DNA from 4 places in the Azospirillum argentinense genome. Region 2 is predicted to be linked to each of the others. Evidence: riboswitches for the same ligand, from Rfam matches in the RefSeq annotation. Region 2 holds a riboswitch; each other region holds the start of a gene.
The links. Region 2 has a riboswitch for cobalamin ahead of cobW (cobalamin biosynthesis protein CobW). Riboswitches for the same ligand answer to the same signal wherever they lie in the genome.

Region 1 (7,343 bases), 810 kb from region 2:
GCGGCGCATCATGGCGCGGCGCGATCCCTGGGTGAACATGCTGCGCACCACGGTGGCCGGCTTCGCCGCCGGGGTCGGCGGGGCCGACGCGGTGGCGGTGCTGCCCTTCGACGCGGCGCTGGGCGAATCCGACGACTTCGCCCGCCGCATCGCCCGCAACAGCCAGATCCTGCTGAAGGAGGAATCCTCGCTGGCCCGCGTCGCCGATCCGGCCGGCGGCTCCTGGTACGTCGAAACGCTGACCGAGCAATTGGCCCAGGCCGCCTGGGCCGAATTCCAGGACATCGAGCGGCGGGGCGGCATCGCCGCCGTGCTGGCCGATGGCAGCCTCGCCCGCACCATCGCCGGGTCCTGGGCGCAACGGGAAGCCAACATCGCCCGCCGCAAGGACCCGCTGACCGGCGTCAGCGAGTTTCCCAACCTCCTTGAGCAGCCGGTCGTCCGCCCATCCCCCGTACCGCGCCACCATGACGACGTCGCCGTGGCACCGGCAGCGGTCGGCTCCGGGTCGCTGGACGATCTCGTGGAGGCTGCCACCGGCGGGGCGACGCGGGCCGGCCTGACGGCGGCCCTGGCGCGGGGAACCCCGGCCCGCGTCGAGCCGCTGCCACGCCACCGCCTGCACGAATCCTTCGAGGCCCTGCGCGACGCCGCCGACCGCCACAAGCTCGCCCATGGGTCCTGGCCGACGGTCTTCCTCGCCAACATCGGGCCGGTCGCCCAGCACACGGCGCGCGCCACCTACGCCAAGAACCTCTTCGAGGCCGGCGGCATCCAGGCGCTCGGCAACAACGGCTTCCCCGACGCCGAATCCATGGCCGCGGCCTTCCGTGTCTCCGGAGCGCGCATCGCCGTGCTGTGCGGCTCCGACGCGCTCTACGAGGCCCACGCCGCACCCTTCGCCCAGGCCCTGAAGGCGGCGGGTGTCGAGCACCTGTTCCTGGCCGGAAACCCCGGCGACCGCCGCGCCGATCTCACGGCCGCCGGCATCGACGAATTCGTGTCGGTCGGCTGCGACGTTCTCTCGGTCCTGCGCGCGACCCTGGCCCGTTTGGGAGTGCCCTTGTGATGGAAAGCGTGATGAAAAGCGCGATGACCAGTCTGCCGGACTTCTCCACGCTGCCCCTGGACGCCGCCGTTTCCAACGCCTCTCCCGCCGAGTGGAGCCGACGTTTCGCGGCGGAGACCGGGACCGACCCGGCCACGGCGCTGTGGCGCACGCCGGAGATGCTGGACGTCAAGCCGCTCTACACGGCGGCCGACCTCGACGGGCTCGACCATCTGGCGGCCATGCCGGGGATGGCGCCCTTCCTGCGCGGCCCCTACCCGACGATGTATGTCGACAAGCCCTGGACGGTGCGGCAGTACGCCGGTTTCTCCACCGCGCAGGAATCCAACGCCTTCTACCGGCGCAACCTCGCGGCCGGGCAGAAGGGCTTGTCGGTCGCCTTCGACCTCGCCACCCACCGCGGCTATGACAGTGACCATCCGCGCGTCACCGGCGACGTCGGCATGGCGGGGGTCGCCATCGACTCCATCCTGGACATGAAGACGCTGTTCGACGGCATCCCGCTCGACCAGATGTCGGTGTCGATGACGATGAACGGCGCGGTGCTGCCGGTGCTGGCTGGCTACATCGTCGCCGCCGAGGAGCAGGGGGTGACCGCCGACAAGTTGAGCGGCACCATCCAGAACGACATCCTCAAGGAGTTCATGGTCCGCAACACCTACATCTACCCGCCCAAGCCCTCGATGCGGATCATCTCCGACATCTTCGCCTTCACCTCGCAGCACATGCCGAAGTTCAACTCGATCTCAATCTCCGGCTATCACCTGCAGGAGGCGGGGGCGACCGCCGACCTGGAACTGGCCTACACGCTGGCCGACGGCGTGGAGTACGCGCGTGCCGGGCTGGCCGCCGGGCTGACCATCGACCAGTTCGCGCCGCGCCTGTCCTTCTTCTGGGCGATCGGCATGAACTTCTTCATGGAAGTCGCCAAAATGCGCGCCGGCCGCATGCTGTGGGCCAAGCTGATCAAGGAGTTCGCCCCGAAGAGCGACAAGTCGCTGTCGCTGCGCACCCATTCCCAGACCTCGGGCTGGAGCCTGACGGCGCAGGACGTCTTCAACAACGTGACGCGCACCTGCATCGAGGCGATGGCCTCCACGCAGGGCCACACCCAGTCGCTTCACACCAACGCGCTCGACGAGGCCCTGGCGCTGCCGACCGACTTCTCCGCGCGCATCGCCCGCAACACCCAGCTTTTCCTCCAGCAGGAGAGCGGTACCTGCCGGGTGATCGACCCCTGGGGCGGCAGCTATTACGTCGAGCGGCTGACCCGCGAACTGGCCGCCCGCGCCTGGGGCCACATCCGCGAGGTCGAGGAGACCGGCGGCATGGCGAAGGCGATCGAGACCGGCATCCCCAAGATGCGCGTCGAGGAGGCCGCCGCCCGCACCCAGGCCCGCATCGATTCCGGCCGCCAGACCGTCGTCGGCGTCAACAAGTACCGGCTGGAGCAGGAGGAGGCCATCGAGGTGCTGAAGGTGGACAACTCCGCCGTCCGCGCCCAGCAGATCGCCCAGTTCGAACGGCTGCGCGCCGAGCGCGATCCCATCCGCTGCCGCCAGACGCTGGAGGCCTTGACCAACGCGGCGGCCGCCGGCGACGGCAACCTGCTGGCCCTGTCGGTGGACGCCATCCGCGCCCGCGCCACGGTCGGCGAGATCTCCGACGCGCTGGAAAAGGTGTATGGCCGTCACAAGGCCGAGATCCGCACCATCACCGGCATCTACGCCGGCGAGGTGGGGCGGCAGTCCGACGCCATCGCCAGGGTGCGGGCGCTGGTGGCGGAGTTCGCCGAGCGGGATGGCCGCCGCCCGCGCATTATGGTGGCGAAGATGGGCCAGGACGGCCACGACCGCGGCCAGAAAGTGATCGCCACCGCCTTCGCCGACTTGGGCTTCGACGTGGACGTCGGGCCGCTGTTCCAGACGCCGGAGGAGGCCGCGCGGCAGGCGGTGGAGAACGACTGCCACATCGTCGGCGTCAGCTCGCTGGCGGCGGGGCACCTGACGCTGGTGCCGCAACTGAAGGCGGAGCTGGAGCGCCACGGGGCCGGCGACATTCTGATCGTGGTCGGCGGCGTGGTGCCGCCGCAGGATTACGACGCGCTCCACGCCGCCGGCGCCACGGCGATCTTCCCGCCGGGCACCGTCATCAGCGAGGCGGCGGTAGACCTGCTGCGCATCCTCAACGAGCGCCACGGCTACGCGCCGAAGGCGGCGTAGCCGTGGCGCGTGTGGCGATCACGGTACCGGAACCGCGGCCCTTATCCCCAGCATGTGGCAGGTGGCGAGGGTGATGTCGGAACGGTTCAGGGTGTGGAGGTGGAAATCCCGGACGCCCTGAGCCTGAAGGGCCTGACACTGCTCCGCCGCCACCGTCGCGGCGACGAGCCTGCGGGTCTCTGGGTCGTCGTCCAACCCTTCGAAGGTTTCGACCAGCCTGGCCGGCATCGAGGCGCCGCATTTGGCAGCAAATTCCACGGCACGGGCGACGTTGGTGATCGGCAGGATGCCGGGAATCACCGGCACATGGATGCCCGCCGCGGCGCAGCGGTCGAGAAAACGGAAATAGACGTCGTTGTCGAAGAAGAACTGGGTGATGGCACGAGTCGCCCCAGCGTCCACCTTGCGCTTCAGATTGTCCAGGTCGAACTGCGCGCTTGGCGCTTCCGGGTGGGACTCCGGATAGGCGGCGACCGAGATCTCGAAATCAGCGATGCGCCTCATTCCCGTCACCAGATCGGCGGCGTAGGCGTAGCCGCCGGGAGACGGTTCGCAACGCCCGCCGCCGGGCATGTCCGACGGGTCACCGCGCAGCGCCACCAGATGGCGGATGCCGGCATTCCAGTAACTGTGGGCGATGGCGTCGATCTCGTCCCGCGTCGCGCCGATGCAGGTGACATGCGCTGCCGCCGGAAGGCCGGTCTCGTCCTGGATTCGGCAGACGGTGGCGTGGGTGCGTTCGCGGGTCGAACCGCCGGCCCCGTGGGTCACCGACACGAAGCTTGGAGCCAATGGGGCCAGCCGCCGGATCGACTGCCACAGGCCCTGCTCCATCGTCTCCGTCTTCGGCGGAAAGAACTCGAAGCTGATCGACGGCGGTGCGGACAGAGGGGCGGTCATCACTGCTCTCCCGGCGCGGCTTGAGCGGCGGCGTCCCGCCGGTAGGTGATGGTCACCCCGGCCGAATCGATCTGCGGGAGCACGTTGGGCTTCTCGATGGACACCTCGGCCTCGACGACGCGCTGGTCGGCAAGGCAGAGGTCGCCGATGCGGTCCGCCAGGCATTCCAGGAGCTGGGTGTGTGGCCCGTCGGCCAGCTTCTCCAGCGCCAGGACCAACCCTTCGTAGGACAGGACGGTCGCCACGTCGTCGAGGAAACGCGGTCGGCCGCGTTCGACGACCAGCCGCACATCGATGCGCAAGCGCTGACGGCGGCCACGTTCGTGGGCGTAGACCCCGATCTGGAAAGGGGCGACAAAACCCCGGACGGTGATCACATAGGTGCCGCAGCCGGCCAAGACGGTTTCTCCACAAGCGGAAGGGTGATCGAAGGCCGGCAGGCGGCCTCGGCGGCGGCGTTCGCTCCGGCCCGACGGATGTCCAACGCCGCTCTCGGCTCACGTCGCGGCGTGGTCCCATGAACGGGTAACCGAGCCTGCAGAAGACGATCGGCATGGTTCTCCCCTGTCCGGCCAAGCGCTCGGCCAGCGGATCGGTGTCGTGAGAAGGACGTCCGGGAAAGGAAACCCAAGCAGGCGCACGAGAGGGGACCGGCGACAGACGCTGGACACGGCCCACGCGACCACCGGGACACCCCGCCCGAGGACGAACGAACGGTCACGGCAGGTCTCCTGGCTCGCAGGTCGGCACCATTCCGTCCGGCCTTCCCGGTGCCCAACGAGGCACCAGTGGCGCTGAGGCGACGAAATGACTCTCCGCTTACAGTTGCGGGGGCAGCGCCGGACTGGCCATCGGATCTGGCGGCACCGGCTTCCCTCTTAGCTCCCGGCCCCGAGCGGAACCGGCAGAACCATGACGCCGCGATCCAACCGCAACGCCGCAATCCTGTCAAGAGAAACATAAAGACATCTTTATGTTTCTCTGCGCCGAGCGCCACCGTTGTTGCGACGATGGCGGCATCAAGCGCGTCCGGACATCCCGCGGCTGGCTTCGGTCGGAGGCCTCAAGGCTTCACGGTGTCCACCCTCGTCTTTCCCAGTCGTCGCGCCGGGGGCTTTCCGGATCATCCCTGCTGCGTGCCGTGCTGGATGTCTTGGAAGGCCGGGACTGGAACCGGCCGCCCCTGACCGTCGACGGCGACCAGGACGAACCATCCCTCGGCAGCCAGCCGGCGCTCCCCGGTCGCCAAAGTCTCGGCGACGAGGGAGACATGGACGGTCATCGACCGTTTCCCGACCGTGTCGACCCGTCCGACCAAGTCGGCCAGTTGGCCGACCATGACGGGGGTATGGAATGTGATCCGCTCTGAGGAGGCCATCACGACCGCATGGCGGGCGGCGCGGCTGGCGGTGATGAAGGCGGCCTTTCCCATGAGGCTGAGGGCCGTGCCTCCGAACAGCGTGCCGTAATGGTTGGCCTGCTCGGGGAAAATCATCTCAAGGCAGCGGGTTTCCCGTCCGTTTGGAAAGAGAAACTGGCTTTCTGCGGTGGGAGGGATGGTGTTCATGTGTGCATCCGCCTGCAACCACGCGTTCCAAGGTGTCGGACGCGCACGTTATATGGATGGGCGTTCTGGTCGATGGCTAAAACGGCTGAAATCAGGAACGATGATCCTGCAAATCTGCGAACAGTGCAAAGCGGTGGGCCTCCATGGCGAAACCGGGGTCATCACGACAACACAGGCAGAAAGCGAGGTCACATGGATCGCAGGACATTCCTTGGCGCAAGTGCTGGAGCTTTGGCGCTTGGTGCTGTCCGGGTGCCATTGTCACACGCGCAATCGCCCTTGCCGGAGTTGCGGCCCGCCGCAGACCCCTATGCTCGCCTCCAAGGTGGCATGCCGCACCATCTGACGCCGGATCAGGAAGCGCAACGTGTCTTCGACAGTCCAGTTCCGGCCGGCCCGCCGGGTCGTTGGGTCAGCCGCGCCGCGCTTCCGATCCCACGCAGCGAAATGGCCTGGGCCACCGTCAGTGCGGAACGGATGCATGTCGTGGGCGGCTATGGCGAAGGTGCCGTCAATCGGGCCTACCACCACATCTATACCCCGGTGGCCGACCTCTGGTATGAGGGCGCTGCCTTGCCGCGTGGCGCCAACCATGTCGCGGTCGCCGCAGAAGCTGGCCGCGTCTACGCGCTTGGCGGGTTCATCGAGCAAAACCGGCGGTCCGATACGAACGCCTACGCCTACGATGTGGCCACCAACGCCTGGACCCCCATTGCGCCCCTGCCACGCCCCCGCGGTGCGGCGGCTGTGGTACTCGATGGCGCCATTCATCTGATCGGTGGCGCATCGGAGCCGGCCAGCGAACGGGCGAGCGTCGGTTGGCACGAAGTCTATGACCCAAAGACCGATCGCTGGTCGGCCCGCAAACCGCTCCCGGGGGGGGCGCGATCATGTCGGGTGCGTTGTTCATGCCGGCGCGATCCACGTCGTTGGCGGCCGCTTCAACACGTTCGAGTACAACACCGATCTGCACCACGTTTACCTCCCGGATCGGGACACATGGGAGATGCGGGCGCCGTTGCCGACGGCCCGGTCGGGCCATGGGCTTGTCGTTTACCGTGACCGCCTCTTCGCCATGGGGGGAGAAGGCGGAATTCTCAACGGCGGGGTACCGCGGCAGGCAAAAGTGTTCGGGCAGATGGAAAGCTATGATCCGGGCAGCGACAGCTGGCAACACCATGCGCCGATGCCGACGCCGCGCCATGCGGTTGGAGCCGTGACGATCGGCGACTGGATCCATGTAGCGGGTGGTGGTGCAGTCCTCGGCGGCTCCGTCCAGTCCGCCGTGCACGAAGCCTTCACATTGGGGTGATGTTGCAGCACCGCCCTGTGCGGGCACCCGCCAATCGACGAACGAACGGAAGCGAAGCGCCAAGTTCTCCTTTCGCCACAATGCCGCTTTCGAACCCCTACCGATCAGCCTCCTCAAGCTTGTGGTCCGCCGCGCTGCTTCTGCATCATGGACTGTGGTTGGAGACTGGAGGGAAAAGGGCAATGGCTGTTCAGTTCGCGAGGGTAGCACCGATTTTGCCAGTCCGGGATGTCCGTGCGGCGCTCGCCCACTACCGGCGTCTTGGTTTCGAGG
Region 2 (7,343 bases):
CACCTGCACCAGCGCGTGGATGCCCAGGACATGGCGGAGCCAGAGGTGGAAGGCGAAGTAGCCGTGGCTGGGCGGCGTCTCCGGGTCGTGGTGCTGGGTGGTGGTCAGCGGACCGTGGCCGCGGCTCGGCTGCACGGCGACGGCGACGTTGCCGCAGGCCAGCACCGTGAAGCGGAAGGCGGTGCCGTCGGAACGTGGGTCGGCCTCCTCGTCGCCCCAGGTGGCGGCGATGCGGGCGCGGGTCTCGGCGGGGACGAGGCGGCGGTAGTCCTCAAAGCTCAGCGCGGCGGTACTCCCGCCGGTCAGCGTCTCCATCAGGGCGGCGGGGCCGTCGGGAAGCCCGTCGAGCCCATAGCCCTCGGCGCGCAGCCGTTCCAGAATGCCGACGACGCTCGCCGGGGTGTCGAGGCCCACCGCGTGGCCGATGCCGCCGCCCGGCCCCGGATAGTCGGACAGCACCAGCGCCAGCTTGCGCCCGGCCCTTGGCGTGGCGCCCAGCCGCACCCAGGCGGCGGCCAGATCGGCGGCGAAGGCCACCCGGTCGGGCACCGGGCGGATCAGCGTCGGAGCGAACTCCAGGTCGGGGTCCAGCGCCCCTTCGGCCTTGAAGGCGATGGCACGGGTCAGGATGCGCCCGTCCATCTCCGGCAGCACAACGTTCATGGCGAGGTCGGATGGCCCCATGCCGCGGGCGGAGCCGCGCCAGCCCTCCTCGGGCGTGGTGGACAGCACGGCCTGAAGCACCGGCGTGCCGTTGGCTTCCAGTGGCGACCCGTCCTCGCGCGCCGCCGAGAAGCCGGTCAGGTTCATCACGACGGCGGCGTCGCGGGCGGTCAGGGTGGCGCGCATCCAGGCGGCGCAGTCCGGTTCCTTCAGGCTCGCCACGAACAGCGGCAGCGGGGCGAGGCCGCGCGCGGCCAGCGCGTCGCACAGCGCGTGCACCGGCTCCAGGTCGCCGGCCAGCAGGTGGGAGCGGTAGAATACGACCGGCGCGCAGGGGCCGGTGACGTGGCCGGACCAGCCCTCATAGACGCCAAAGCGCGGCACCGGCGCCGGTTCGCGCCAAGGGCGGTCCTGCCCGGCCAGCGTGGCGGCGTAGGCCAGCAGGTTGGCCATGTTGTCCGGCCCGCCTTCGGTGAATCCACGCCACAGCCGTTGCGCCGCCTCCGCCGGAACGGTGCCGTAGCCCTCCAGGGCGGGGTTCGGCTGGGCGCAGCCGGGCAGCACGGCCAGCGCCACCCCGGACTCCCGGCAGGCGGCGGCGACATGGTCCAGCCCGTAGCGCCAATAGCCCGCCCCGCCGAGCAGCCGCAGAACGACCAGCTTCGCCTTGCGGATCACGGACTCGACGTAAAGGTCCACCGACAGCGGGTGCCCCAGCCGCGCGAGATTCGCCAGCCGCAGGGTGGGCAACGTGTCGCGATGGCGCTTCCAGCAGGCGGCGAGCGCCGTCAGATCGCTGTCGGAGAAGGACAGGACGACGAGGTCCGCCGGGCTCTGCCCCAGATCCACGGCCTGGGGGCCGGCGTCGAGGTCTTCCTGGCGGGCGGCGAGTAGGTGCATGGCGAAAGTGCTTTACGAAAATCCCCTCTCCCCTCTGGGGAGAGGGTTAGGGTGAGGGGGTTGCGCGTGGCGGAACGCCCGGCGTAAGCGCAACCCCCTCACCGGCCCTGCGGGCCACCCTCTCCCCAGAGGGGAGAGGGTTGTGAAGGCTAAAAATCACCCCAGCGCCGCGGACACGGCGTCGCGGTCCAGGCCCGTCTCGCCGATCACCACCAGACGGCTGCGGCGCGGCTCGTCGGGCTTCCAGAAGCGGTCGAAATGGGTCTGGATGCGCGTTCCCACGCCCTGCACCAGAAGGCGCATCGGCTTGCCCGGCACGTCGATGAAACCTTTCAGGCGCAGCACGCCATGGGCGGCGGCGACCCGCTCCAGCGTCTTCGCCAGCGCCGCCGGGTCGGGTTGCGGGCCGAGTTCCACGACGAAGCTGGTGAAGTCGTCGTGGTCGTGGCCCTCCTCCTCGTCATGGTGGCTGGGGCGGTTGGCGAGGTCGTCCTCGGCCCCGGCGCCGACGCCGAGAAGCACCACCGGATCGACCCTGCCGTTGCTGGCGCGCAGGATCTTGGCCTCGCGCCCAGCCCCGCCCTCAGCCATGCCGCCCTCGGCCATGGCGGCGCGGATCAGGTCCTCGACCTTGGCCAGATCGGCGGCATCCACCAGATCGGTCTTGTTCACCACGATCAGGTCGGCGCAGAGGAGCTGGTCCTCGAACACCTCCTCCACCGGGGTCTCGTGGTCGAGTTGCCCGGCCTCGGCGGCCTGGGCGGCCAGCGCCGCCGGATCGGGGGCGAAGCGGCCCTCCGCGGCGGCGGCGGCGTCGACCACCGCGACCACCCCGTCCACCGTCACCCGGGTCTTGATCGCCGGCCAATGGAAGGCCTGGACGAGTGGCTTCGGCAGGGCGAGGCCGCTGGTCTCGATGATGATGTGTTCCGGCGGCTGCGGGCGGGACAGCAGCTTCTCGATGGCCGGGACGAAATCGTCGGCGACGGTGCAGCACAGGCAGCCGTTCGCCAGCTCGATCACGTCATCCTCGGTGCAGGTCGGATCGCCGCAGGCGCGCAGGATTTCGCCGTCGATGCCGACGTCGCCGAACTCGTTGATGATCAGCGCCAGACGGCGCCCGCCGGCCTGCTCCAGCAGGCTGCGGATCAGCGTCGTCTTCCCGGCGCCGAGAAAGCCGGTGATGACGGTGGCCGGGGTCTTTCCGGCGGTCAGCGGGCCGGTGGTCATGATCTGGCTTCCTTGTCTCCGCCACACCCGGCGGATTGGATGAGTGTCGGTCCGGCGGCAGGTTTCCTGGCTTGCGGGTCGTCGTCGCGCCTCCCGCCTTCCCGGCCTGTCGGCCCGTGGCATGTCCGGAGGCCGACTCGCCGCACACAGTTGCGGGGGCAGCCGCGGCCTTGGACCCCATCCGGGTCCGCACCGCATTCCCTATTATCCCCGCGCCTTCACGGCGGCCGGGGCACCGTCGGAGGCGCAGAATTGCAGGCGGACCCCCGATTTGCAAGCGGCCATTTGGCGCCCGGAAACCGTGTCGCCGAACCCGGAGCGCTTCGCCCATGCCGCCGTCGGTGTGTCGGAAGATCGGTACAGTCTGTCTGGAAAGCTGACACTCCGGACGGTATGGGACGCCCACGGTCTCATAGGGGGAAATAAACGATTTCAAGGGCTTGTTCGAATCTTCCGCAGTTGGCATGTTCTGTGCTTATATCAGCCTAACCAAAAACGCGGACCGGCAGACGACGCGGACGAACAGGGAGGGAAAAACGGCACCCATGGCCGACGACATCATTCTGGAAGCGCGTGGACTCTCGAAGGAGTTCAAGGGCTTCATCGCGGTGAAGGAGGTGAATCTCCAGGTCCGCCGCGGCACCATCCACGCGCTGATCGGCCCGAACGGCGCCGGCAAGAGCACGGTCTTCAACCTGCTGACCAAGTTCCTGACGCCGACGCGTGGCCAGATCCTGTACAAGGGGCGCGACATCACCGCCATGAAGCCCGCCGACGTGGCGCTGCTCGGCATGGTGCGGTCGTTCCAAATTTCCGCGGTCTTCCCGCACCTCAGCGTGCTGGAGAATGTCCGCGTCGCGCTGCAGCGCCCGCGCGGCACCAGCTTCCATTTCTGGAAGCCCGAGGCCAGCCTGCACGACCTGCACGACCGCGCCGAGGAACTGATCGAGGCGGTGAACCTGACCCCCTGGGCCGGCCACACCGCCGCCGAGTTGCCCTACGGCCGCAAGCGCGCGCTGGAGATCGCCACCACGCTGGCGCTCGACCCGGAGGTGATGCTGCTCGACGAGCCGCTGGCCGGCATGGGCCACGAGGACATCGAAGGCACCGCCGCGCTGATCAAGCGCGTCTCCGCCGACCGCACCATCCTGATGGTGGAGCACAACCTGTCGGTCGTCGCCCACCTGTCGGACACCATCACCGTGCTCCGCCGCGGCGAGATCCTGGCGGAGGGCGCATACGACGTCGTATCGCGCAACCCGCAGGTCATGGAAGCCTACATGGGGACGGGTGAGGTGGGCCATGCCTGACGGCGCGAATGTGAAAACGGCCATGCTGGAGATCCGCGACCTCCAGGCCTTCTACGGCGAAAGCCACGTGCTGCACGGCGTCAACATCGACGTGCGCCAGGGCGAGGTGGTGACCCTGCTGGGCCGCAACGGCGCCGGCAAGACGACGACCATGCGCTCGATCATGGGCATCGTCGGCAAACGCAACGGTTCGATCCGCTTCCAGGGCAAGGAGCTGATCGGCATGGCGCAGCACAAGATTCCCCGCCTCGGCATCGGCTACGTGCCGGAGGAGCGCGGCATCTTCGCCTCGCTCAGCGTGGACGAGAACCTGATGCTGCCGCCGGTGGTCAAGTCGGGCGGCATGACGGTGCCGCAGATCTACGAGCTGTTCCCGAACCTGCAGGGCCGCGGCACCACCCAGGGCACGCGCCTGTCGGGCGGCGAGCAGCAGATGCTGGCCATCGCGCGCATCCTGCGCACCGGCGCCGACCTGATCCTGCTCGACGAGCCGACCGAGGGGCTTGCCCCCGTCATCATCGAGCAGATCGGGGTGGCGGTGCGCAAGCTGAAGCAGCGCGGCTTCACCATCGTGCTGGTGGAGCAGAATTTCCGCTTCGCCGCGACCATCGCCGACCGCCATTACGTGATGGAGGAAGGCCATGTCGTCGACATGATCCCCAACGACCAGCTCGCCCAGAACATGGACAAGCTCCACACCTATCTGGGTGTCTGACCAAATCACCCCCTCTGCCGAAAACACGCAAAACAAAGCCAATCGAAGGGAGTTCGAAATGCTCAAGACGTTGCTTTGCGGGACCGCATTGCTGGCGCTGACCGCCGGGGCCGCGCACGCCCAGGTCTCCAACAACGTGATCAAGATCGGCGTGATGAACGACCGGTCCGGCATCTACGCCGACCTCGCCGGCGAAGGCTCGGCCATCGCCGCCCGTCTCGCGGCCGAGGAGTTCGGCGGCAAGATCGCCGGCGCGCCGATCGAGATCGTCGTCGCCGATCACCAGAACAAGGCCGACATCGCCGCCAACACGGCGCGCGAGTGGATCGACGCCGGCAACGTGGACGTCATCGCCGACGTGCCGAACTCCGCCGCCGCGCTGGCCGTCCAGGGCATCACCAAGGACAAGAAGCGCATCTTCCTGATGTCCGGTCCGGGCTCGACCGACCTCAGCGGCAAGTCCTGCAGCCCCTACGGCTTCCAGTGGACCTACGACAACTACGCCATGGCCGCCGGCACCGCCCGCGCGCTGGTCGAGCAGGGCAAGAAGAACTGGTACTTCATCACCGCGGACTACGCCTTCGGCCACTCGCTGGAGGATGAGACCTCGAAGATGGTCAAGCAGCTCGACGGCAAGGTCGCGGGCAACGTCCGCCATCCGCTGGGCAACGCCGACTTCTCGTCCTACCTGCTCCAGGCCCAGGCCTCCAAGGCCGACGTGATCGGCCTCGCCAACGCGGGCGGCGACGCCACCAACGCCGTCAAGCAGGCGTCGGAGTTCGGCATCACCCAGTCGGGCCAGAGCCTCGCCGGCCTGCTGCTGTTCATCAGCGATGTCCACGCGCTGGGCCTCCAGGCCTCCCAGGGCCTGCTGCTGACCACCGGTTTCTACTGGGACATGGACGAGCAGACCCGCGAGTGGACGAAGAAGTTCGAGGCCAAGGCCGGCCGCAAGCCGACCATGGTCCAGGCTGGCGTCTACTCCGCCGTCCGCCACTACCTGAAGGCGGTCGAGGCGGTCGGCTCCGACGATCCGGACAAGGTCGCCGCCAAGATGCGCGAGACCCCGGTCGCCGACATGTTCACCAAGAACGGCAAGATCGCCGCCAACGGCCGCATGTTCCACGACATGTATCTGGCCCAGGTGAAGACCCCGGACGAGTCCAAGGCCCCCTGGGACTACTACAAGATCGTGAAGACGATCCCGGCCGAGCAGGCGTTCCTCGACCCGGCCAAGAGCGGCTGCGCGCTGGTGAAGTAAGGGTCTGAGTTTTTAGACGGGCACCCCTCCCGGCCTCCCCCCGCTTCGCAGGGGGAGGGTTGGGTGGGGGCCTCCTTCTGACATCAATCAAAAAATCAAAAGTCCGATACACAGGGAGGGACGGTCATGTTCGACTTGCTGGGGGTGCCGCCCCAGGTCCTGTTCGGCCAGCTTCTGCTCGGCCTCATCAACGGGTCCTTCTACGCGCTGCTCAGCCTTGGGCTGGCGGTCATCTTCGGCATGCTGAACGTCATCAACTTCGCCCACGGCGCGCTCTATATGATCGGCGCCTTCGTGGCGTGGCTGCTGCTGACGAAGCTCGGCCTCGGCTACTGGTGGGCGTTGGGCCTGTCGCCGCTGATCGTCGCGCTGCTGGGCGTGGTGCTGGAAAAAACCATGCTGTCGCGGCTCTACAAGCTCGACCATCTCTACGGCCTGCTGCTGACCTTCGGCCTCGCCCTGATCATGGAGGGCGCCTTCCGCCATTTCTACGGCGTGTCGGGCCAGCCCTATCCGATCCCGGACGCGCTCAAGGGCGGGCAGAACCTGGGCTTCATGTTCCTGCCCAACTACCGCGGCTGGGTCGTCGTCGCCTCGCTGATCGTCTGCTTCGGGACGTGGTTCGCCATCGAGCGGACGCGGCTCGGCGCCTATCTGCGGGCGGCCACCGAGAACCCGGTGCTGGTCCAGGCCTTCGGCATCAACGTGCCGGTGATGATCACCGCCACCTACGGCTTCGGCGTCGCGCTGGCCGGGCTGGCCGGCGTGCTCGCGGCACCCATTTATCAGGTGTCGCCCCTGATGGGCTCCAACCTGATCATCGTCGTCTTCGCGGTGGTGGTGATCGGCGGCATGGGCTCCATCCTCGGCGCCATCGTCACCGGCCTGGGGCTGGGTCTGTTGGAGGGCCTGACCAAGGTCTTCTACCCCGAAGCCTCCAACATCGTGGTGTTCGTCGTGATGGCGATCGTCCTTCTCATCAAGCCCGCGGGCCTCTTCGGACGGGAGCGCTGAGCCATGGCCGCCCAAATCAAGACGACCGACTCTCAGACGACGACCATCGCGCTGCGCCGTCCGGGGCAGGACAGCACCCGAAACGCCATCATCCTCGGCATCGGTCTGCTGATCGCGCTGGCCGCGCCCTACGTGCTGTATCCCGTCTTCGTGATGAAGGTGTTGTGCTTCGCGCTGTTCGCCTGCGCCTTCAACCTGCTGATCGGTTTCGCCGGCCTGCTGAGCTTCGGCCACGCCGCCTTCTTCGGCG
Region 3 (7,343 bases), 790 kb from region 2:
CCACCTGCTCCGGCGCGCGGCCGGTCAGCCTCAGATAGTCGATGGTCTGCTGGTCGATGTGGAACAGCGCCGCGGTGGCCCCGTATTCCGGGCACATGTTGGAGATCGTCGCCCGGTCCCCGACGGACAGGCCGGCGGCGCCCTCGCCGAAGAACTCGATCCAGGCGCCGACCACGCGCTGTTCACGCAGGAACGCGGTGAGGGCCAGCACGATGTCGGTCGCGGTGATGCCGGGCTGGCGCGCGCCGGTCAGGCGGACGCCGACGATGTCCGGCAGCCGCATCATCGAGGCGCGGCCGAGCATCACCGTTTCGGCCTCGAGCCCGCCGACGCCGATGCCGATGACGCCCAGGGCGTCGACGTGCGGGGTGTGGCTGTCGGTGCCGACGCAGGTGTCGGGAAAGGCCACCCCGTCACGGACCTGGATCACCGGCGACATCGTCTCAAGGTTGATCTGGTGCATGATGCCGTTGCCGGCCGGGATCACATCGACGTTCTCGAAGGCGCGTCTGGTCCAGTCGATGAAATGGAAACGGTCCTCGTTGCGGCGGTCTTCGACGGCACGGTTCTTCTCGAACGCCTGCGGGTCATCGCCGCCATACTCGACGGCCAGCGAATGATCGACGATGAGCTGCGTCGGCACCACCGGGTTGATCTTGGCCGGGTCGCCGCCCTGCTCGGCAATGGCGTCGCGCAGGCCGGCCAGATCGACCAGGGCGGTCTGGCCGAGGATGTCGTGGCAGACGACGCGGGCCGGGTACCAGGGGAAATCGCGGTCGCGCCGGCGTTCGACGAGCTGCTGCAGGGCGTCGTCGAGCAGCGCCGGGTCGCAGCGGCGCACCAGTTGCTCGGCCAGGACGCGCGACACGTAGGGCAACCCGTCCCAGGCCCCCGGACGGAGGGCGTTCACGGCGGCACGGGCGTCGAAGTGGTCGAGCGGCGTTCCCGGCAGCGGCTTGCGGTGGGCGGTGTTCATGGCGCGTCCTCACTGGCGCTGGTCGATGGCCACGAAAACGCGATCGTCCGGCCCGACATAGTTGGCGCTGGGGCGGATGATCTTGTTGTCGATGCGCTGTTCGATGATGTGGGCGGCCCAGCCCGACGTGCGGGCGATGACGAACAACGGCGTGAACATGGCCGTCGGCACACCCATCATGTGATAGCTGACGGCGCTGAACCAATCGAGGTTGGGGAACATCCGCTTGACGTCCCACATCACGGCTTCGAGCCGGGCGGCGATGTCGAACATCCGGGTCGACCCGGCGTCCACCGACAGCTTGTGGGCGACGCCCTTGATGACGTCGTTGCGCGGATCGGAAACGGTGTAGACCGGGTGGCCGAAGCCGATCACCACCTCCTTGCTCTCGACACGGCGGCGGATGTCGGCCTCCGCCTCGTCGGGGGTGTCGTAGCGCTTCTGGATCTCGAAGGCGACCTCGTTGGCGCCGCCGTGTTTCGGCCCGCGCAAGGCGCCGATGGCGCCGGTGATCGCCGAGTACAGGTCGGAACCCGTGCCGGCGATGACCCGCCCGGTGAAGGTCGAGGCGTTGAACTCGTGCTCGGCGTAGAGGATCAGCGAGGTGTGCATGGCCCGCTCCCACAGCGCCGACGGCTTGCGGCCGTGCAGCAGATGCAGGAAGTGGGCTCCGATGGACTCGTCGTCGGTTTCGACCTCGATGCGTCGGCCGTTGCTCGACCAGTGGTACCAGTAGAGCAGCATGGAGCCCAGCGAGGCCATCAGGCGGTCGGCGATGTCGCGGGCGCCGGGGACGTTGTGATCGTCCTTTTCCGGCAGCGCGCAGCCCAGCGCCGACACGCCGGTACGCATCACGTCCATCGGGTGGGCCGAGGCCGGCAGGCATTCCAGCGCCTGTTTGACGTTGGTCGGCAGGCCGCGCAGCGATTTGAGCTTGGCCTTGTAGGCCTTCAACTCGGCGAAGGTCGGCAGCTTGCCATGCACCAGCAGATACGCCACCTCCTCGAACTCGCAGCGCTCGGCGATGTCGAGGATGTCGTAACCCCGGTAATGCAGATCGTTGCCGGACTTGCCGACGGTGCAGAGCGCGGTGTTGCCGGCGGTGACACCCGAAAGGGCCACGGATTTCTTGGGCTTGAAGGGGGGAAGCGCTGCCGTCTCGGGCGCGGTCATGGACATCGGGTGGTTCCCTGTTCGAGATCTGCCTGTCGGCGGACGGCAGGCCTGTCCGACCCGTCGTCTACCGACACGCGCATCATCGGAACGGAACCCCGCGCCGGGAATGGCTGAAAAGGTGGAGATTTGCCGAGGGGAACTTGCAAATTGGCAAAATTTGCGAAGACCGCGTCCGGATGTCGGCGCGCTCCACCGACTTCAGGGCGTCGCCGTGCCGGGCGCTTGCAGACGGTCGAAGGCGGCCCAGACGCCATCCGCCCCGTCCCACTGGCCGCTGGTCGCACCCTTGGAATATTCGGTGGCGCGCTGCTCGAAGAAGTTGGCGTGCTCGACCCCGTTCAGGATCTCCACCAGCCAGGGCAGCGGGTGCGGCTTCGCCGGCTCGTAGCCGCCGTCCACCGGCTTGAAATAGCCGTAGAGCGTCGGCAGCCGAAGCTGCGTCAGCCGCCAGTCGGCGATGTAGTGGACATAGGCGCGGATGTCCTCGGGCGTCATGCCCTCCACCGCGCCCAGCCCGAAGGCCAGGTCGATGAAGCGCTCCTCCAGCCCGACCATGGTGCGGCAGACGTCCAGGATGTCGTCGCGCACCGCGGGCGTCATCGCGCCGGTCTCGCGGTTCCATTCGTGGAACAGCCGGATGATGCCCTCGCAGTGCAGGCTCTCGTCGCGCACCGACCAGGTGACGATCTGGCCCATCCCCTTCATCTTGTTGTGGCGCGGGAAGTTCAGCAGCATGGCGAAGCTGGCGAACAGGGCCATCCCTTCGGTGAAGGCGCCGAACATCGCCAGGGTGCGCGACACGTCGGCCACCGTGCCGACGCCGAAGCTGTGCATGTAGTCGGCCTTGTCGCGCATCTCCGCATAGTCGCGGAAGGCGGCGAACTCGGTCTCCGGCATCCCAATGGTGGTCAGCAGCAGGGCGTAGGCGTCGATGTGCACCGTCTCCATGTTGGTGAAGGCGGCCATCATCATCTGCACTTCCAGCGGCTGGAAGATCGGCATGTAGCGCTTCAGGTAATTGTCGCTGACCTCCACGTCGCTCTGGGTGAAGAAGCGGAAGATCTGGGTCAGCAGGTTGCGTTCGCCGTCAGTGACGCGGTCAGAGGTCCAGTCCTTGATGTCCTCGCCCAGCGGCACCTCCTCGCCCATCCAGTGGACCTGCTGCTGCTTCTTCCAGTAGGCGTAGGCCCAGGGGTAGCGGGAGACGTTGTAGGCGGCCGAGCCCTGCAACAGGCCGACGCGGCCGGTGCCGATCAGGCTGACCGGGTTGATGTGGAGAAGCGAGCTCATGCGAAGGGGTCCGTGATGGCAAGGGAACGGGCGGCGGACGGGAGGGCCGACGATCACTGGCAGGCGAGGCATTCCTCGTAATCGGTGCGCGACGTTGCCTGGATCTCCGTCGTGCCCGTCGCCCGGTCCTTGCCAGCGAAGGCAGCGCGCTGCACCGACTTGGAGCGGCAATAATAGAGGCTCTTCAGGCCCTTCTCCCAGGCGGTCCAGTGCAGCATGTGCAGGTCCCATTTCTCGATGTCGCCCGGCAGGTAGAGGTTGATCGACTGGCTCTGGCAGATGAAGGGCGTGCGGTCGGCGGCGAACTCGATGATCCAGCGCTGGTCGATCTCGAAGGCGGTGCGGAAGACCGCCTTTTCGTCGGCGGTCAGAATGTCGAGATGCTGGACCGAGCCCTCGTGCTCGATGATCGACTGCCAGACCTCCGGCCGGTCGGCGCCCTTGGCGGCCAGCAGCTTCTCCAGATGCGGGTTGCGCACGCTGATCGAGCCGGACAGCGTCTTGTGGGTGTAGACGTTGGCCGGGATCGGCTCGATGCAGGCGCTGGTGCCGCCGCAGATGATGCTGATGGAGGCGGTCGGCGCGATCGCCAGCTTGTGGCTGAAGCGCGCTTTGACCCCGCGTTCGGCGGCGTCCGGGCAGGCGCCGCGCTCCTCGGCCAGCAGGACCGAGGCGGCGTCGGCGTCGCGGCGGATCTTGCGGAAGAAGCGCAGGTTCCACACCTTGGCCATGGCGCTTTCGAAGGGAATGCCCCGCGCCTGAAGGAAGGAGTGGAAGCCCATCACCCCCAACCCGACCGAGCGTTCGCGCATCGCCGAATAGACGGCGTTCTCCATCCCCTCCGGCGCTTCCTCGATGAAGCGGGTCAGCACGTTGTCGAGGAAGCGCAGCACGTCCTCGACCAGTCCCTCCTCGCCGTTCCACTCGTCCCAGGTCTCCAGGTTCATCGAGGCGAGGCAGCACACCGCCGTGCGCTCCTTACCCAGATGGTCCTTGCCGGTCGGCAGGGTGATTTCGCTGCACAGGTTGGAGGTGGAGACGCGCAGGCCGAGGTCGCGCTGGTGCTTGGGCAGGGCGCGGTTCACCGTGTCGCCGAACAGCAGGTACGGCTCGCCGGTCTGCATGCGGGCTTCCAGGATCTTCTGCCAGACCTGACGGGCGTTGATGTGCTTCAGGACGGCGCCGGTCTTAGGGCTGATCAGCGAGAAGGGCCTGTCGTCGCGCACCGCCTGCATGAAGGCGTCGGTGACGATGACAGCGTGGTGCAGGTTCAGGCTCTTGCGGTTGAAGTCGCCCGACGACTTGCGGATCTCCAGGAACTCCTCGATCTCCGGGTGGTGGATGTCCAGGTAGACGGCGGCCGAGCCGCGCCGCAGCGAGCCCTGGCTGATCGCCAGCGTCAGGCTGTCCATCACACGGATGAAGGGAATGATGCCCGACGTACTGCCGCAGCCCTTCACCGGCTCACCGATGGAGCGCACCCCGCCCCAATAGGTGCCGATGCCACCACCGTTGGAGGCCAGCCGGACGTTCTCGTTCCAGATGTCGACGATCCCGTCGAGCGAATCAGGCACCGCGTTGAGGAAGCAGGAGATCGGCAGGCCGCGCGTGGTGCCGCCGTTGCTGAGAACCGGCGTGGCCGGCATGAACCACAGGCGGGAAATCGCGTCGTACAGGCGCTGGGCGTGCGCCGCGTCGTCGGCATAGGCCGCGGCGACTCGGGCGAACAGGTCCTGATAGCTTTCCCCCGGCAACAGGTAACGGTCGTCCAGCGTCGCCTTGCCAAAGGCGGTCAGCAGGGCGTCCCGGCTGCGGTCGATGCGGATGACGGAGGGATCGGGCGGCGTCCAGCGCTCCGCCGGGGCACGACCGCCGGACCGCTCGGGCGTCCGGCGAGGCAGCGTCAGCAGGTTTCCGTGACGGTCGAAGCCGTTGGCGAAGTCCTGGGCAAGGTCTTGAGCGAGCGCCGGCATCCGTGATCCCTTGTTCTTGTGCGGCGGGAAGGCACGGGAGCACGACTTGCGCAAACGCGGACGGGAACGCCGCGCGGGGGCAAGCGCACCACCGGGACACCCCGCCCGTGGACGTTCATTCGGTTACGGCAGGTCTCCTGGCTCACGGGTCACGGCGGTTTCGTCTGGCCTTCCCGGCGCCGGCCCATTCCGCAACGGATGGGGGGCACCAGTGACGCTGAAACGACGAAACCGCTCTCCGCTCACAGTTGCGGGGGCAGCGCCGGCATTGCCGCCATTCCCCGTCCGGGGTGACGACGCACCGGCTTCCCTCTTAGCCCTAGATATTGGATATCCAGAGAACCGTAACGCAAGATGAAGTAGCGGGAAGCCCGCAGCCTGTCAAGCCATACGGATGGCGGGGGCTGCCTCCTCAGGGCCGGCGCGGAGGTTGGGCAAGCCACCGCCATGGGTCACCGCCCGCTCCGGCGCAGCCTCAGCCGAGGCAGCCGACCCGGTCGGTTCGCCGCCAATCGTCGATGATGGAGGCGTCACCCGCCAGCTTGGCGACCGTGTCCACCGCGTAAGTGCTGAGGGTAATCCGCTGCCCCCTCATGATGGTTGCCGACCCCGATTGCGGCAGCCGCCCGTCCTTTGTCCAACGCAACCGTTCCCGGGCGGTGATGCCCAACGCCTCCTCGATCTGACGGGGAGAGAAAGGGCGTTTCGCGATCCGCTCGATCGCACCGTCAAGGCCGGCCAGGGCTGCCGGAACGGTCGCCACGGCCTCGGGCTTTGGCGCAAGCGTCAGGACGTGGGCGTGCGCCGGTCCTTCGAGCGGTCCAAGCCGCTTCAGCGCCGAACGGATGCGCCGGCGCAACTCCCGTTCACGCGCCCTCAGGCCGAAGCATTCCTCCAGGCAACGCTGATGAGACACCGCCACCGTCCGCCCGCAAAGATGGATGTCCAGAAAACGACTTTTCCAAACGCCGGCGCCATCGGCAACCATGCTGCGGGTCCTCGATCAAACCGGAGGCTGGGCCACCGGATAAGGTTCGAACCGGCTGAGGCTTTCGTCAACCGTCACGGTGCGTCCGATCGGCGGAAAGGCGCGTTGCGGGCAGGATGGACGCTCACAGACCTTGCAACCGGCCCCGATCGGCGTGGCGGCGTCGGGATCGCCCAGCGCCAGCCCACGGGAATAGATCAGCCGGCCGGCGTGCTGGATGTCGCAACCGAGTCCGATCGCGAAGCTCTTCGACGGCGCGCCGTAACCGCTGCGGCCATGGACCACCGTGCGGGCGATCCACAGATAGGCCCGCCCGTCCGGCATCCGCGCCAACTGGGTCAGCAGACGACCGGGCGTCGAGAAGGCCTCGTAGACGTTCCACAGCGGGCAGGTTCCGCCGACACGGGAAAAGTGGAAGCTGGTGGCGGACTGGCGCTTCGACATGTTGCCGGCGCGATCGACCCGGACGAAGAAGAAGGGAACGCCCGGCATCCCCGGCCGCTGGAGGGTGCTCAGCCGGTGGCAGACGGTCTCGAAGCCGGTGCCGAAGCGCTGTCCCAGCAACTCAATGTCGTAGGCCACGGCCTCCGCCGTCTCCTGAAAGGCGCGGTAGGGCATGACCACGGCGCCGGCGTAATAGTTGGCAAGCCCGATGCGGGCGACCGAGCGGGCCTGCGGGCCGGAGAAGCGTCCCTCCTCGACCAGCCGGAGCAGGAGGGCCGGTTCCTGGTGGAAGGCGAGCTGGGTCGCCATCTGGAAGGCGCGGCGGCCAGGCTCCAGCGACCGGGCGATCCGCAACGTCCGGGCATCGCCGTCATACTGGCGCAGCGCGCCCTCCGGCATGGCCGTGTCGTCGGTCACCAGCGTGCGGATGCCGTGGCGGTCCGCCAGCAGCCGTTCCAGCCCGCGGTCCACCGCCCCGATCTCCAAACCGGCCTCG
Region 4 (7,343 bases), on a different replicon from region 2:
CCGAATCTGGTGGGAGAACAGCCGGGCGATTTCCGGCATCGTCCACGCCTTCGACGTCCGCCTGCGCGAAGGGTGTGTGCGCGACGCCCTCCCGCTGGCCCCCCGCGAGCGCGAGTGCTTGCTGTGGTTGGCCGTCGGCCTGCGCCCGCAGCAGATCGCCCACCGGCTCGGCACGCATGTGAAGACGGTGGAGAAGCAGATCGAATCCGCCCGACGCAAACTCAACGCGGCCACCACCATCCAGGCGGTTTCCACCGCGCTGGCCTACGGCCTGATCACGCTGTGACGCGCGCCGCCGGTTCGGCAACCGGCAGGGCTAATCCATAGGGGCCTTTGCCGCGGCGGCGTTATCGGTTGGATGATGGCTTACCCAATCGAACGAATCCCCGGAGCCCGTCCGCCATGCCGACACCGCCGCACGGAACGCCCGACCGCGGGCTGAAGCCGTTCATCCTCGCCATTCATCGCGAAGCGCTGGACACCGCCGCGACCAAGGGGCTGACCGGCACGCTGGCGCAGGTCGCCGCGCTCCAGGACACCGCCAGCCTCGCCTCGGCCAGGGCCGGGCGCCCCGTCACGGAGGAGGAGGTGATGCGCCTGCTTCTGCGGGAGCGCCGCGCCCGCAACATCCATGAGGCGGCGGGGACGGCTCCGGTGACTCCGATCCGGAAGCCGGCGGCCGCACCCTCCCGATTCCATCTGGGGCGCTGGCGGAGCGTGGCGATGGGAATGGCCCGCTCGGCGTCCGCCGGGCCGGCTGGAAAGGCCCGCTTGTAGGAAACGGGCGGCGCTCCGTACGCCGGTACCGAGTGAGTACGCCCATTGCCCTGTTGAGTGAGGCGCGGGGCGCACTGAGGCTGTCGCTTCCCCGCTGTTCGGCACGAAACACACAATGGGAGGTCTCATGTCCGTTCGCCTGGATCGCCGCCAATTGCTGCTCTCCGCCGGAGCCGCCGCGCTGGTGCTGGCCGTGGCGCCGCGCTTCGTCCTGGCCCAAACAACAGGGGGCCAAACTCCGGCTGGCCAAACTCCGGGCGGCAAGGGATTCACGCTGCCGCCGCTGCCCTACGCGCCCGCCGCGCTGGAGCCGCACATCGACGCGACGACCATGAGCGTGCATCACGACAAGCACCATCAGGCTTACGTCGACAACCTCAACAAGGCGCTCGCCAACCACGGCAACCTTCAGGCGATGCCGCTGGCCGACCTGCTGAAGCGTGTGCCGGAACTGCCGGAAAGCATCCGCACCGCGGTGCGCAACAACGGCGGCGGTCACGCGAACCACAGCATGTTCTGGAGCATCATGGGACCGAACGCCGGCGGCGCCCCGGACGGTGAGGTGGGGGCTGCCATCACGCGCGACTTCGGCGGCTTCGACGATTTCAAGGCGCGGTTCAACACGGCGGGCGCCGGGCAGTTCGGCAGCGGTTGGGTCTTCGTCACCGCCGACCCGTCGTCGGGCAAGCTTGCCATCGCCGCCCGCCCGAACCAGGATTCGCCGGCCATGGAGGGCGTGCCCGTGCTGATGGGCAACGATGTATGGGAGCACGCCTATTACCTGAAGTACCAGAACCGCCGCGCCGACTATCTGGCGGCTTGGTGGAACGTCGTCGACTGGGGCGCGGTGAACCGCCGCTACGCGGCGATCCGCAAGGGCGAGCTGGTGATCTGACCGGTCCGCTGACCTGAAACGGAAAAGGGCGGCGGGTCATCCCCGCCGCCCTTCCTGCGAACCATCCGGTCCGAGGCGCCGGTCAGGCGCCCTGGTGCAGGCGGATGTTGAACAGCGGGCCCTGGCTCTGGCGGCGCAGCGCCTTGGCGACGGCCAGCACGGCGAGGTCGGCCAGCGGCTCGACGATGATGACGGTCATGTAGGCGGCGCCGAAGGAGGCGACTTCCGTCATGGTCTCGGCGGTGAAGCCGTGGCCGTAGAAGGCCCAGAAGGCCACCCAGGCGACGATGCCGCCCTGGTAGGCGGTGGAAAGGGCCAGCGCCTGCGAGTACTTCAGGTCGACATAGGGGGTGGCGTCGGGAACGATCCGCTTCGCCAGCAGGCTGATGCCCCACAGCGGGACCAGCAGCGTGGTGACGTTCATGCCGTACTGCGGCAGGTCGAACGGCGCGAAGAACAGGCCCTGGATCAGCAGGCCGGCGGCGAGGCCGATGGAGGCCGCACCGGCGCCGAACAGCAGGAGCAGCGTCGAACCGAGGATCAGGTGAACCTCCGACACGCCCACGGGGTGGTGCGGGAACACCTCGAAGAAGCTGAAGACCAGCGCGGTGGCGATCAGGCTGCGCAGCACCAGCGGCGCGACCCCGCCGTTGTTGCGGACGTCGTCGCGCGCCAGCTTGCCGGCCATCGCGAAGCCGCCGGCGGCCGTCGCGTAGCTGAGAGCGATCTTGGCGCCGTCCACGACGCCGGGTTCGATGTGCATGCTCTATGCCCTTTCCGAGTCTGCCATGCGTTGGGAGGGGCGTCGTTGCTGGCAGGCACCGGCATCGCAACCCCCTTGGTCCCCTTGGATGGGCGCACCGGAGGGACGGCTTGCGGAAGACGGGCGGCCGTCGGACCGGACATCGGCAAGCGACCACCGGGGCACCCCGCCCGAGGACGTACGTTCGGTTACGGCAGGTCTCCTGGCTTGCGGGTCAAGGCGGCATCGTCCGGCCTTCCCGGCGCCCGTTCCCGCAGGCGGCGCCAGTGACACGGAAAGGACGAGGCCGCTCACCGCTCACAGTTGCGGGGGCAGCGCCGGATTGACCGTTTCTCCCCCTGCGGGGCGGCGCACCGGCTTCCCTCTTAGCCCCGCGACCGGAGGGCGCGGGGAACCATAACCGGCGCCAGGGTAGGGGCGGGGTCCCCCGCCGTCAAGAGGGGGATGGCGACCCATCGGGGGAGTCGCACGGCTTCCTTGACACCGCTCCCACGGAACCGACAAGGTCCGGCGGACTGCGCGAGGCCGGATCAACGGGCGAAGGACGGGGTTGCGGGCATGCTACCGGTTCATTTCCTGACCATCGTGCTGAACGGCGATCCCTTCATTCGTTACCACTTGGAGGTGTTCCGCCAACTGCCCTTCCCCTGGCATTGGCACGTCGTGGAAGGGGTGGCGGAGCAGGTCCGCGACTCCTCCTGGTGCGCGCAGCGGGGTGGGCGCGTTCCGCAGGATCTTCACCGCGACGGCCGCAGCAGCGACGGGACGTCGCAGTATCTCGACCGCATCGCCGCGGAGGAGCCCGGGCGCGTGTCGGTCTACCGCAAGCCGCCCGGCATGTTCTGGCAAGGCAAGGTGGAAATGGTGACCGCGCCGCTGGCCGCCATGACGGAGGACTGCCTGCTCTGGCAGATCGATGCGGACGAGCTGTGGACGGCGGAGCAGATCACCCGGGCGCGCCGGATGTTCCTCGATTCGCCGTCGCGCACGGCGGCTCTCTACCTCTGCCACTTCTTCGTCGGCCCGTCCCTGGTCCTCGACCGGCTGGACCAGTACGGCAATTACCGCGCCTACGAATGGTTACGCACCTGGCGGTACCGGCCGGGGGATTTCTGGCACTCGCACGTTCCGCCCCGGCTGATGCGCCCGCAGCCCGACGGGTCGGACCTCGAACTCGGCGCGGCCAACCCCTTCCTGCACGAGGAGACGGCGGCGGGCGGGCTGGTTTTCCAGCATTTCGCCTACGCGACGCGGGAGCAGGTCGCGTTCAAGGAAATCTATTACGGCTACGACGGCGCGGTCGGTCGGTGGGACGCCCTGCAGGCGGCGGGCCGAGCGGTCGGCAACGGCACCCTCCCGCTGCGCGATTTCTTCCCCTGGGTGACCGACGCGGCGACCGTCTCGCGGGCTGAGCATGCCATGGTGGAGCCGCTGGCGCGCCCGGATGCCGAGGGAACCTGGGGCTTCGTGCCGCCGGCGCGGGGCGCCTCGACCGCCCCGGCGGTGGCGCTGCTGCGGAACTCCGGACCCGCCGTTCGCCGCCGCACGCTCGTCCCCGGTGAACCGCCGCCCTTCCCGACCGACCTGATCCGCAGCGTCGGCGTGTTCCTGCCGGACGGGGTGGGGGGCGTGCTGGGGGCGTCCGGCGTCCTGCGGGAGCTGCGGCGGGCCTTGCCGCTGGCCCGGATCACCGTTTTCGCGACGCCGGACGCGGAGGCGGCGTTTGCCCTCTGCCCCTACGTCAACCAGCGCGTCACCCTCCCACCGCTGAAGGGGCGAGCGCCCGACGACGCGCTGGTGACCGCCGTGCGCCAGGAGATCGGCCAGCAGTTCAGCGGCGCCTTCGACCTCACGATCAATCCCCACCGGGGCGAGGATGCCAGCTTCGCCAACCGCCTGATGCAGGATACAGGGGCGCCGCTCCGCCTTGGTTGCAGGGTCGGTCGGCCGGTGCGCGGCTATTACGCCGACGCCTTCCTGACCCACGTCGCGGCGACTCCCGCCGGGCTGCTGGGGGCGCTGACCACCGGGGAGCCGGACCCCGCCACGGAGGTCTGGACCTCCCCCGCCGGCGAGCGCGCCGCCGCCGCGCTTCTGGCCGAGGGCGTTCCGGCGCGCTGGCGTTGCGCGGTCGGCCTCTCCGCGTCCGTCGGCACCGGCAGCCTGTCGGAGCTGTGCCGCCGGCTTGCCGTGCGGGGCGACACCGCCCTGATCCTGGTCGGCGATGAGGCCGCCCGGGGGGCCGCGGCGCGCATCGCCGGGGAAACCGGAAGCGCCTGCCTGAACGCGGTGGGGCGGCTGGGTTTCGACGGGCTGTGCGCCCTGCTGCGGCGCTGCGACCTGTTCGTCGGAACCGGCGCGCCGGCGGAGGACATCGCCGTGGCGGCCCGGCTTCCCATGGTCGGAACCGGGCCGGAGCACGGCGATCCGACCGCCGAGGCGATGGAGAGCGCCATCGCGGCCTGGCTTGCCGACCGCGCTTGGTGACGGGCGTCCCCACCCGCCCTGTGGGATCCGCGAGGGGAAGCGTGGAAAAACGGAGGGGCAGGCGCGCAAGGCGCTTGTGTTGGCGCGTTTGCGCCGCAATGATCCGCCCCCACCGAATCCCGGACGGCCGCAAGCGGCGCGCCGCAGCGGGGCAAAACCATGGATTGAATCCGGCGGCCCGGTAAGCACACGATGCGCAGAGCAGTCATGAAACCCCGTGCGGATTGGCGTCCGGGGCTCCGCAAATACCCCTACGGCGTCCGTGCCATGAGCGCCGGCGCCTTCTGGCGCGAGGATGTGCGGTACGAGTTCTCCGCCCATCAGATCGACCTGATCGAAAGCGTCGCCGACGAGTTGCACACCATGCTGCGCGAGGCGCTGCGCGCGACGGTGGATGGGCGGGCGCTGGCCCGGCTGGGGGTCCGTGGCGGCGTGGGGCGGCTGCTGGAGGCCTCCTGGAACGACTATTGGGCCGCGGGGCGGCTGAACGAACGGGCCGGCGCGCTGATCGGGCGGCTGACGCTGGCCTATGACGGGCGCGATTCGGTCAAGCTGCTGGCCTGCAACTACGACACGCCGGAGGGGCTGTTCGCCGCCTCAATCATCCAGCGCAACTGGCGCGAGGCCCTGATGGGCGACGCCAACCAGTTCAACGGCCTGCACGAGGGGCTGGTGGAGCGCTGGGAGGAGCTGGCGGCGGGCATGCCGGGCCGCGGCCTCGTCCATCTCGCTTGCGCCACCCCCGACCCGATGCGCGAGAGCGAGCTGGTCTATCTGGCCGCCACCGCGGCGGAGGCCGGGATCGCCACGCATCTGCTGCCGCTGCAGAGCCTGGGCTGGGACGGCCAGCGCTTCGTCGACGACGAGGGGCGGGCGGCCTCCTGGCTGGCCAAGATCTACCCCTGGCAGGGGCTGGCCGACGACGCCTTCCTGCAGAAGCTGCGGATGGGCGGCATGAGCATGCTGTCGCCGCTGTGGTGCTGGCCGATGTCGAACCACGGGCTGCTGGCGACGCTGTGGTCGCTCTACCCGCGCCACCCGAACCTGTGCCGCGCCGCGCTCGACCCCGAGGAGCTGGCCGGCTGCGATGCGGTGACCGAGCGCAGCCTGTTCGGGCTCGACGACGCGGCCCAGCGCATGACGGCGCACGGACGCACCATTTCGGACACCGGCAGCGCCGAGTATCCGGGAGGGCGGGTCTGGCTGGAAACCCCGCCGATCTTCGAGGAGGAGGGCGTCCACGCGCTCCTGCACTGCTGGATCATCGGGGACAAGTGCCTGGGCATGTCGGTTCGTGAATCGGCGGACCCGCGGGTCGGCTCCGACGCGGCGATGGTGCCGCACATCTTCCGCGGCTGATGCCCGTTCACGGGGTGGAAGGAGCCCGCCCTGTTCCAACGAGGCGCAGGGCGGGCGCTTCGGCAGCGATCAACCGGCAGTCCTCAGCGGCCGCGGCCCGGCGCAAAGGGATTGGGCAACGGCGAGCCGAACGCCGCCCGGCGGGCGTCCCGCCACGCGACGTCGTTGCCGACGCCGCTGTGGTTGGCCGAAACCGACACCACCTGACTCTGGTGGCGCAGCCAGCCGCGCAGCTTTTCTTCGAACCGTTGGGCGTCCTGGGCGTCCGCAACCTCCAGTTCCATCGACATCTGCAGCTCGGTCTTCATGGCGTTCCTCCTCTGGACCGTTCCGTTGGACAAACAGCCGGGCGGGCCACTGGTGCCGAAAAAACAGAAAAGGGCGGGGAACTTTCCCCGCCCTGCGCTGCAACGCCGTGAACGCGATGGCCGTCGATGCGATTGGCGGCGCCGCCGCTCACTTCCCTTCGGGCTTTGCCGGGCGGGCCGGCTTGGCGATGCTGGCGATCTGCTTCTGCAGGTCGTCGATCTGCTTCTGAAGCTCTTCATAGGTGTGGCTGGCCGCCGCGGCCGCGCCGTTGGGCGGAACGGCGGACGGGCCGGGGGCCGCCGGGCGGGGCGGGGCGGCGGGCTGCTCGCCGGGCTGCCCGTCCTCGGCGCCGCCGAAGGGCGAGAACATGCGCATGGCCCGTTCGAACATCGCCATGTTCTGCTTGCCGACCTCTTCCAGCCGGCCGAAGGGGAACATCCCGCCCAGCGTGTTCTGGAAATAGTCGCGCATCTGCTCCTGGTTGCGCGAGAAGGACTGCATCGAATATTCGAGGTAGCGCGGCACCATCCACTGCATGTTGTCGCCGTAGAAGCCGATGAGCTGGCGCAGGAAGCTGATCGGCAGCAGGTTCTGGCCCTTGCTCTCCTCCTCCACGATGATCTGCGTCAGCACCGAGCGGGTAATGTCCTCCCCGGTCTTCGCGTCATAGACCACAAAGTCGAGCCCGTCCTTGACCATCTGACAGAGATGGTCGAGCGTCACGTAGCTGCTGGTCGCCGTGTTGTAGAGCCG

Region 1: linked by a shared signal. The riboswitch ahead of ABAZ39_RS15840 (dihydroneopterin aldolase) and the one ahead of cobW (cobalamin biosynthesis protein CobW) in region 2 are both predicted to bind cobalamin.
Region 3: linked by a shared signal. The riboswitch ahead of ABAZ39_RS15885 (ribonucleoside-diphosphate reductase subunit alpha) and the one ahead of cobW (cobalamin biosynthesis protein CobW) in region 2 are both predicted to bind cobalamin.
Region 4: linked by a shared signal. The riboswitch ahead of ABAZ39_RS30230 (energy-coupling factor ABC transporter permease) and the one ahead of cobW (cobalamin biosynthesis protein CobW) in region 2 are both predicted to bind cobalamin.

What each region holds. Positions count from the first base shown of each region.
Region 1 is NZ_CP007794.1:352,079-359,421, reverse strand. It holds gene ABAZ39_RS15855 (methylmalonyl-CoA mutase family protein) at 1-1,069, shown strand, start outside; gene scpA (methylmalonyl-CoA mutase) at 1,093-3,291, shown strand; gene metF (methylenetetrahydrofolate reductase [NAD(P)H]) at 3,310-4,191, opposite strand; gene ABAZ39_RS15840 (dihydroneopterin aldolase) at 4,191-4,589, opposite strand; cobalamin riboswitch at 4,896-5,120, opposite strand; gene ABAZ39_RS15835 (acyl-CoA thioesterase) at 5,315-5,686, opposite strand; partial or broken gene ABAZ39_RS37830 (Kelch repeat-containing protein) at 5,951-7,070, shown strand; gene ABAZ39_RS15825 (bleomycin resistance protein) at 7,253-7,343, shown strand, end outside.
Region 2 is NZ_CP007794.1:1,158,446-1,165,788, reverse strand. It holds gene cobN (cobaltochelatase subunit CobN) at 1-1,563, opposite strand, end outside; gene cobW (cobalamin biosynthesis protein CobW) at 1,720-2,793, opposite strand; cobalamin riboswitch at 2,833-3,048, opposite strand; gene ABAZ39_RS19435 (ABC transporter ATP-binding protein) at 3,339-4,103, shown strand; gene ABAZ39_RS19430 (ABC transporter ATP-binding protein) at 4,096-4,818, shown strand; gene ABAZ39_RS19425 (ABC transporter substrate-binding protein) at 4,877-6,079, shown strand; gene ABAZ39_RS19420 (branched-chain amino acid ABC transporter permease) at 6,206-7,093, shown strand; gene ABAZ39_RS19415 (branched-chain amino acid ABC transporter permease) at 7,097-7,343, shown strand, end outside.
Region 3 is NZ_CP007794.1:365,373-372,715, reverse strand. It holds gene acnD (Fe/S-dependent 2-methylisocitrate dehydratase AcnD) at 1-976, opposite strand, end outside; gene prpC (bifunctional 2-methylcitrate synthase/citrate synthase) at 986-2,149, opposite strand; gene ABAZ39_RS15890 (ribonucleotide-diphosphate reductase subunit beta) at 2,351-3,442, opposite strand; gene ABAZ39_RS15885 (ribonucleoside-diphosphate reductase subunit alpha) at 3,496-5,415, opposite strand; cobalamin riboswitch at 5,526-5,777, opposite strand; gene ABAZ39_RS33075 (hypothetical protein) at 5,891-6,403, opposite strand; gene ABAZ39_RS15875 (short-chain fatty acyl-CoA regulator family protein) at 6,419-7,343, opposite strand, start outside.
Region 4 is NZ_CP007797.1:203,711-211,053, forward strand. It holds gene ABAZ39_RS35220 (helix-turn-helix transcriptional regulator) at 1-286, shown strand, start outside; gene ABAZ39_RS33575 (hypothetical protein) at 403-777, shown strand; gene ABAZ39_RS30225 (superoxide dismutase) at 905-1,672, shown strand; gene ABAZ39_RS30230 (energy-coupling factor ABC transporter permease) at 1,755-2,435, opposite strand; cobalamin riboswitch at 2,611-2,849, opposite strand; gene ABAZ39_RS36375 (glycosyltransferase family protein) at 2,994-4,922, shown strand; gene ABAZ39_RS30240 (glutathionylspermidine synthase family protein) at 5,130-6,281, shown strand; gene ABAZ39_RS30245 (hypothetical protein) at 6,365-6,589, opposite strand; gene phaR (polyhydroxyalkanoate synthesis repressor PhaR) at 6,738-7,343, opposite strand, start outside.